DNA from 2 places in the Lactobacillus sp. W8093 genome. Region 1 is predicted to be linked to the other one. Evidence: riboswitches for the same ligand, from Rfam matches in the RefSeq annotation. Region 1 holds a riboswitch; the other holds the start of a gene.
What was found. Region 1 has a riboswitch for FMN ahead of ribD (bifunctional diaminohydroxyphosphoribosylaminopyrimidine deaminase/5-amino-6-(5-phosphoribosylamino)uracil reductase RibD). Riboswitches for the same ligand answer to the same signal wherever they lie in the genome.

Region 1 (4,270 bases):
ATTTTTGCAAAACATCATGAATGACCTGAAAGTTTACTGCTCTTAATTCAGACATATCCCTTTCAGTCCAGTATTCATGAGGTGTTATCATTTCCGTATATATTGTGGACTTTGCAATTTCGTTGCCGGCAGCATCATAAATAGCTGCCTTAGTTGAAGTACCACCATTATCTATTCCCATTAAATATTTGGTCATTTTATACCTCTTTCATTGCCATAATTTGCTATTACTAGTAGTAATGCCAGAAAATCCTAATCTAAAAATCTGATCGACCATATTTAAAGTTTTAATAAAACCTCCGGCAAATAATTTAGAACTTATGTTTAATTTAGCTAGATCAGCTGATTCAGCTATTGCTGAACATGCTGGCAAAACTTCAATAGCATCAAACTTATTATTTTCAAGTATTGCGCCGGTTCTTTTAAGAGAACGGCTGTCAATTAAGAAAAAACGATAGATCACGTTGAGGCCAATACTCTTTGCAATATTGCCTGCTTGAATATTAGTAGTAAAAACACCATCCACTTGGTACATGTTTTTAAGTAACCGCAAGCCTTTTGCATCTGGTGCAAAACCTGCAATTAATTCCAAATGTACAAAAGCTTTTTTTCTGAATTTATGAACGTACGAAGTTTGTTTAATTAAGTTTCCTATATCTGTGTTACTCAATAGAATAATTGATGCCTTAGACTTACAAGCAAGTTGCAATAGTTTTAGCTCTCTAACTGAGGGTATGATTGTTTTCTGGTTCTGCATTCAATTTCCTCCAATTAAATTATTACTAGGCTTTATTAAAGAAAATTATTAAGTGGTAATTAGGATTTGGTAGTTGAATATATTTGAAGAGCCTCCTCAACTGTTTTGCCATCATGGACAATTGCAGATAGAGCTGCTACCTTACCAACTGGGTTAGGGTCTTGGGTAATATTTCTTCCGGTTGCAATTCCGCAAACTCCAGCTGTCATTAAGTTGTGGACATATTCGAAGTAGGTCTTGTTGTCAGTTTTTGGTCCTCCCAAAGCAACTGCAGGACGTCTGGTATTTTCTACAATTTTTCTGTCAGTCTCAATATCACCAGTAAATCTCGTTTTAATGACATCGGCACCGTATTCAACGCCTAATCTTGCTGCCGTTTTAATATAGTCTGGATTATCTGAGTTAGGTTCTTGGTCAGAAACGGCGTAAGAACAAGGAAGGGTCTCAGCAATCACTGGCACGTTCCATTCCTCGCCTTGTTTTGCGAGCCGCGCTAACATTTTATGAGAAAATTCTTCTCTACCACCTTGACTACCAGGGAAAGTCATGCAGACAACGCCGCTTGCTCCTAGTTTTAATGCATCAGTGACATCGAAGAATTGTGCTGTTTCGGGAACGCTGCTGTCAAAAACATTAACCGAACCGTCTACTCTTAAAATCGTCGGCACATCAATTAAATCTTGCGCAAATAATTGAGCTTGTCCGTATGTAACTAAGGCGCAGTTAAGTCCATACTTTAATAACTGATGAACGCTTTTGACTGAAAAATCTACCCCGTCTGTATTAGCGGAAAAACCGAATCCGTCTAAAGCGACAATAATCGTTTTGCCATCTTTACCAAAAATATTATTTAAACGTTTTGCTTTATCCATTTGTAATCTCCTTTTCTAATTGAAGTCAAAAAAAGAAGGTCCAAATAAACCCAAGTGCAGAGTTCTGCACAGGTTTAATTGAACCTTCTAATTTTCTCGTTCAGTTTTATATTTTGTTACGATGTAAGCATAGCAGTATTTGAAAACGCTGTCAATGAAATTTGGCAAATTGTTTTAGTAATAATTTTTCAAAGCAAATGCTATTGCTCATATCGTATAACTATACTATACTTGAAATAGTTGAATACGGTTTCTTCGGGGCAGGGTGCAATTCCTTACCGACGGTGACAATTAATAATTGAAGTCCGTGACCCGCGTTTTGCGGTGGAACTAGTGAGAGTCTAGTACCGACAGTTATAGTCTGGATGGGAGAAGAACAAACAAGATTAGACAGAAAACTCGCGTCGTTATTAAACTTCGCTGAAATCTTATTTGATGAATAAAAAAATAAGCCTCGTTGATAAAATCAACGAGGCTTTTTAATGCTTAGGAAGTGAGATAGTGCAAGACAAGGATTATATGCAAATGGCAGCCCAAGAAGCTGTGAAAGCAGAAGGGATGACTTGGACTAATCCATTAGTTGGTGCGGTTTTAGTTAAAAACGAGCAAGTTTTAGCAACGGGCTATCACCATCAATATGGCAGAGAACATGCTGAAGTGAATACGTTAGCGCATTTATCTGACCCTAAAGAGGCTCAGGGAGCAACCTTGTATGTCACTTTGGAGCCTTGCAGTCATTATGGCAAACAGCCTCCTTGTTGCAAAAAAGTAGCCGTAGCTGGAATCAAAAGAGTAGTTATCGGTCAGGTTGATCCTCATCAAATTGTAGCAGGTAAGGGCATTAAATATTTAGAAAGTCATGGTGTTCAGACTGAGGTCATTGGTGGCACTGAAAATTTAAATGTTGCGTATAACTTTTTTTATCGGCAAAAAAGACCGTTTGTAACACTTAAATATGCAATGTCTATTGACGGCAAAATTAATGCTGCAGGTAAAACGAGAACGCTTTTGACTGGGGATGCAGCTCAAATAGATGTGCAAAAGTTGCGCCTGCAAAACCAAGCAATTTTAATCGGGGCCAATACCTTACGAATTGATAATCCGCTGTTAACAGTTAGAATTAAGAACTTACCACAGCCACCAATTAAGATTGTGTTAACTAGGGATGCTAATCAGCTTGATTTTTCCAGTCAGATATTTAAGACCAGTGGTGAAATTTGGCTGTTAAGTACAACCAATTTGTCGCAAAAAGTAGCTGAAAACGTCCATTGCTATACTGCAGCTAATTGGACACCAACAAAAATAGTGCAATTTTTAGCTGAACATGAAATTCATTCATTATTAGTTGAAGGCGGCAGCAACGTACAGGCTCAATTTGTAGCAGCCGGTTTGGCGGACGAGATAGTAACATACGTAGCTCCTTTAGTTTTAGGCGGCACTGGTTTACCAGCCGTGTTCGGACAGGCTTTAGCGAAAAAAAGTGACTATCAACTTTTGGATGTTAAGAGATTCAATCAAGATATCAGAATTCGCGTGAGGAGAAAAGAATGTTTACAGGAATAATTCAAACAACGGGTACGATTACCCGCTTGGAAATTAGTGAGCAACATGCAAGACTGGGTATTTGCGCTCCAAAATTAGTTCAAAAAGATTTGCCTTTAGGAGCAAGTATTGCCGTTAATGGTATTTGTTTGACTGTTACCGATTGGAGCGATAATGACTTTGCGGTAGACGTAATGCCGGAAACGATGAAAAGGACTAATTTAGGCCATTTACAAAAAGGTAGTTTGGTAAATTTAGAGCCCGCACTAGCACTGAACGGCAAACTAGATGGTCATATTGTTGCGGGTCATGTTGATACCATAGCTGAACTGGTAATAAGAAACGAAAATGAGAATTCCATAGAATTAGAATTCGCAGTACCACATAAGTATGCTCCCTTTATTGTTGAAAAAGGGTCGATCGCTATTGACGGCATCAGTTTAACCGTCACGATGGCAGAGAATGATCATTTTGGCGTAAGTTTAATTCCTTATACCATCCAAAATACTACGCTTGCTCATTATCAAGTGGGCGATAAAGCAAATATTGAAGTGGATATGATTGGTCGCTACGCAGTTAAGCAGATTCAGGCTTGGAAAAAAGAATTATGATGGAGAAAAAAATGACAGAACAATTGAATGAAAAAATGCAAAAAGTATTACAGCATATGTTAAAAGGTGGATTAGTTATTGTCGCTGATTCACCGCAGCGTGAGTCTGAAGGGGACATGATTGGTTTAGCAGAAAAGGTTACACCACAAGCAGTTAATATGATGATCACTAAGGCTCGTGGATTATTATGCGTACCAATGAGCAAAGCGTATGCCGACCGTCTGCAATTGAAACCAATTGAAACTGGCTCGAACGATACTTTTGGCACGGCTTTTACTCTTAGTGTTGACTCCACTGAAACTACTACGGGAATTTCAGCTTTTGATCGTGCGAAAACAATTAAAAAGTTAGCTGATCCTAATAGTCAATGGGCTGATTTTTATCATCCTGGACATGTTTTCCCGTTAGTAGCTAAAGAAGGTGGCGTGCTAGAACGGACCGGTCATACAGAAGCAGCCTTAGATTTGGCAAGACTAGCTGGCGTTGCT
Region 2 (4,270 bases), on a different contig from region 1:
GCATTAACAACTTGCTCAATCGTCATTGCAGTCGTGTCAATTTCGATAGCGTCCTGTGCTTTTTTTAATGGTGAGATTTTACGATGGGAATCTTTATAATCCCTTTCCGCAATGTCATGTTCAATTTCTGCAAGTGATTGATCTACTTTAATGCCTCTCTCTTTAAAGTCCTTCATTCTTCTTTCAGCACGGGAATGAGCAGAAGCAATCAAAAAGATTTTTACAGCAGCATTTGGTAAAACAGTGGTACCAATATCACGACCGTCCATCACCACATTCATTTTGCCAGCCATCTGCCTTTGTAATTTGACCATCTTTTCCCTTACCCCAGCAAGAGCTGATACTTGAGAAACATGAGCTGAAATATCTGGCGTGCGAATTTCTTGTGAAATATCTTTTGTACCCACAAAGACCTTTTGTTGACCCGCAACAGACTTCAGTTCAATATTTTCCTGATCAATAGCAGCCAATATGCCCTTTTCATCACCATAACTAAGTTTGTGTTCCCGCGCCAACCACGTAGATGCGCGGTACATTGCCCCCGTATCAATATAAGTGAAATTTAACTTTTGAGCGATAATTTTTGCTACTGTACTTTTACCAGCAGATGCTGGACCATCAATTGCTACTTGCATTCCAATAAAAAAGGGACTATTGACTATTAGTCCCTATTCCTTTCTATATTATTATTGTCTAATCTTTAATGTTTGTCCTATATCAACTTGACTATAGGGATCAAGTTGATTTAACTGTGCTAAATAGCCTACAGACATATTAAATCGGTTGGCAATACTTGTTAACGAATCACCACTTTTTACAACGTATTGTTTTACAACTGCACGTTTCTTTTGAGGCTTAGTCTGAGATTTTTTCTTTGACTTTGTCTCAGTTTTAGTCTTAGTTTTACTTTTATTTATAACTTTTTTATTTTTAGCAGGCAAGTTTTTAGCTTTGGTATGCTTAATTGTTTTTTTACTTGTTTTACGTACTTCAACAACTTTGCTGGCAGAATTATTATTTCCAGCCAAATGATGAACTACAGGAACAAGAGCTACTAAAACAACAACCAACAAAACTATTAGGGCAAGCCAGCCTTTTGATACAGACTTATATGTCCTGACCCTTGATTCCTGAGGACGTTCATAATGATGATATGGACCCTCTTGATTATGATTCATCGTGAAAACCTCCTTACCTAACCTGCTTAATTTTAGCATATTTGCTATTTAAGTGGACAAAAAAATCAGTCATTTAATAGACTGATTTTGGTTTTTTTCTATATTAATTTTTTAAATTAAAGTTTCTGCGTACAAAAGGCTTAAATGTTCGTAAAACCGTTTCAAATAATAAGTAAACAACTACACCATTAATTGTTCCTTTTAACAGATTAAATGGCACAATAATGCCAAAAATATAAGCACTCATAGAAGGAATATGTAACAATTGACCTAAATAAACCTTTTCTGTAAAGGCAAGCAAACCAGTATAGCCATGGATTGCCGGTAAGTTAGGAACTGTAGTCACCGCATAAAAAGGTGTTAACACTAGAGCATTGAGTACGGATAAAACTATAGTCATCGCCACAATTCCCAAAACAATTCCTACTATTGGTTGTAAAAATTTTTTCGAGAAATTCTTTTCATCTTTACTAATATTTTTAGTTAAATAATAAAATGGCAAAGCAAAAGAAAGTGAAGCAAGAAAAGCTGCCGTTTGTCCAACTATACTTGGTAAAGCAAAGCCCTTATAAATTAAATTGATTAACATCCGCACAAATGCAATGAACGCACCGGGTCCTGGTCCAAATAAAAATGTACCAATTGTAATGACTACGTCTGAAAAATCAAATTTTAAAAAACTAGTCAGCAGTGGAAATTCAAGCAGCATTAATATATATGCAATCGTTCCAATTAAAGTATAGGCTACTATGTTAGCTAAATTACTAGATTTCTTTTTATGCAAGATTCTTACCTCCAAAAAAATACATGGTCTGTTGCTCCTAGCAACAGACCATGTAAAAGTAAGCTATAGATCTTGGCTTTTAGTTCAGTCTGTCTTCTTTCATCTAGACTTTAACTATCGGTATCTCATTAGATTCCACCACTATCGTGGGTCGTGGACTTACACCACCGGTCGGGATTTTCACCCTGCCATGAAGACAACAAACTTATTTTTAATTTCCACATATATGTTAATCTACGTCCTTTAATCTGTCAACTTCTTCATGAGTTAATTCTCTATATGTGCCAGAAACTAAAGAAGCAAGAGTTAGAAAAGCATATTTTTCACGGGCTAATTTTTTAACTTGATGGTTTACAGACTTAAACATTCTTTTGACTTGATGATATTGTCCTTCATGAATTGTTAACTGCACAATTTGGTTATTCTTTTTGCGATCGGTCTTAATGATTTTTACTTTGGCAGGTGCACATCTATGCCGATCAATTTTGACACCATTTTTCAGTTGACCAATTTCTTCAGGCGTAAGCTGACCTGTTATTTTTGCCACATAAACCTTGGCCACATTATTACGTGGGTGCATTAACAAGTTAGCTAATTCTCCATCATTAGTCATCAGCAGCAACCCTGAAGTGTCATAGTCAAGTCTTCCGATTGGATATAGCCGGTACGGTAAGTTTTTAAAATAATCAACTACTGTTTTCCTGCCTTTATCGTCACTGGCAGTAGAAACTACGCCGCGTGGTTTATAAAACAAATAAGTATGTAGACTCTCACGCTCAATTGGCTCACCATCAACAGTAACGTTACTAAAAGTGTTAACTTTAGTTCCTAGCTGAGTAACGACTTTCCCATCAACCGTTACTCGTCCTTCTACAATCATCTTTTCAGCCTTGCGGCGTGAAGCAATCCCAGCTTCCGCAATTACTTTTTGCAACCGTTCTAAAACCATTATTTTTCTCCTTTTTGAGTTTTTGCAATATTTTTATCAGCCTGTCCCTTGGCCGCAAATAAATCTATTTCGCCTTCAGCGTTTACACTATCATCCTCAAAGTCTTCAATTAAGGGCAAGTCTGCCAGACTGTGATAACCAAAATATTGTAAAAAGTAGTCACTGGTCACATATAAGTTTGGGTGACCGGGAGCTTCTTTTTTACCATCTATTTTAACTAACCCGCGCCAGATTAATGTTTGCAGCGCACCAGAGGAATTAACGCCTCTAATTTCATCAATTTCTATTCTGGTTATAGGCTGCTTGTAAGCAATAATCGACAATATTTCAAGTGCAGATTGACTCAAGCTTTTTGTTAAATCTTTTTGAAAAAAGTGCTCAATGATCGCACTCATTTCGGGACGAGTAGTTAATTTATAGTTGTCATTAATATGCTGTACTTGAAGACCTGAATCAGCATTTTCCAGCAGCTTTTTTTGTAATTCTTTGGTCAGTTCACGCAAAGCAGGCTTGGTAATTTGCAAAAGTTCACATAAATTTACATCTGTAATACCAGCATCACCAGCTACATATAATAGTGCTTCTAACTGCGCTATTTTACTTGTCATCACAATCAATTCTTTCTAAACAAAGATCGCCAAAAGTCCTTTTTTGTAGCACTTTTACTTGTTGTTTCTTACATAGTTCAAGTAATGCTAAAAATAAGCCAATCACATCGGATAAGGTTCTCATTTCCTTACAACACGAAAAAAAACTGACGGTCTGATGTTTAGCTAACTTTTTTTGTAAAAAATGAGCCATTTCTGCTACAGAGGTTTCGTTTACATTAACCGAAACGATATCAGGCTGCCTAATTTTCATTCGTTGCAAAATTACTATAAAAGTATTGGTTAATTCCGTAGCTGTGATCTGCCCTTTTGGTAAAGGCTGAATCTTTTTATTTTGGGGAACACTTTCTTCCTTAGCAGCAGTAATTGGAACTTCTTCGTTTCTTTTTTTAAAATAAGCTGAAACCTTTTTAAATACTGAGTAGGTTACTAGTTGCTGCACTAATTCATCCCGCGGATCTTCCTGTTCTTCGTTTTCATCTGCAAAATCATTATGCGGTAATAATGATTGAGATTTAATGCGCAAAAGCATTGAAGACATCACAAAGTATTCTCCTGCTATTTTGAGATTTAATTGTTGCATTTCTTGCAAATAGGCCAAATATTGACTGGTAATTTGAGCAATCGGAATATCGTAAATATCAATTTTTTGGACTTTGATTAGGTGCAGCAATAAGTCCAAAGGACCTTCAAAATTAGGTAATTCCAAAGTTAGGTTTTCACTCATTATCTCGTGTCCTTTTTAAGATAT

Region 2: it holds a riboswitch for FMN, as region 1 does, so the genes downstream of both, H3T47_RS03150 (ECF transporter S component) here and ribD (bifunctional diaminohydroxyphosphoribosylaminopyrimidine deaminase/5-amino-6-(5-phosphoribosylamino)uracil reductase RibD) in region 1, are expected to answer to the same signal.

What each region holds. Positions count from the first base shown of each region.
Region 1 is NZ_JACFRL010000001.1:72,328-76,597, reverse strand. Features, by position in the region: gene H3T47_RS00325 (FGGY-family carbohydrate kinase) at 1-196, opposite strand, end outside; gene H3T47_RS00320 (glycerol-3-phosphate responsive antiterminator) at 209-757, opposite strand; gene H3T47_RS00315 (class I fructose-bisphosphate aldolase) at 817-1,629, opposite strand; FMN riboswitch at 1,877-2,010, shown strand; gene ribD (bifunctional diaminohydroxyphosphoribosylaminopyrimidine deaminase/5-amino-6-(5-phosphoribosylamino)uracil reductase RibD) at 2,131-3,192, shown strand; gene ribE (riboflavin synthase) at 3,177-3,782, shown strand; gene ribA (GTP cyclohydrolase II) at 3,794-4,270, shown strand, end outside.
Region 2 is NZ_JACFRL010000003.1:171,828-176,097, reverse strand. Features, by position in the region: gene cmk ((d)CMP kinase) at 1-635, opposite strand, end outside; gene H3T47_RS03155 (LysM domain-containing protein) at 687-1,178, opposite strand; gene H3T47_RS03150 (ECF transporter S component) at 1,282-1,962, opposite strand; FMN riboswitch at 2,050-2,164, opposite strand; gene H3T47_RS03145 (pseudouridine synthase) at 2,192-2,911, opposite strand; gene scpB (SMC-Scp complex subunit ScpB) at 2,911-3,519, opposite strand; gene H3T47_RS03135 (segregation/condensation protein A) at 3,509-4,249, opposite strand; gene H3T47_RS03130 (reductase) at 4,246-4,270, opposite strand, start outside.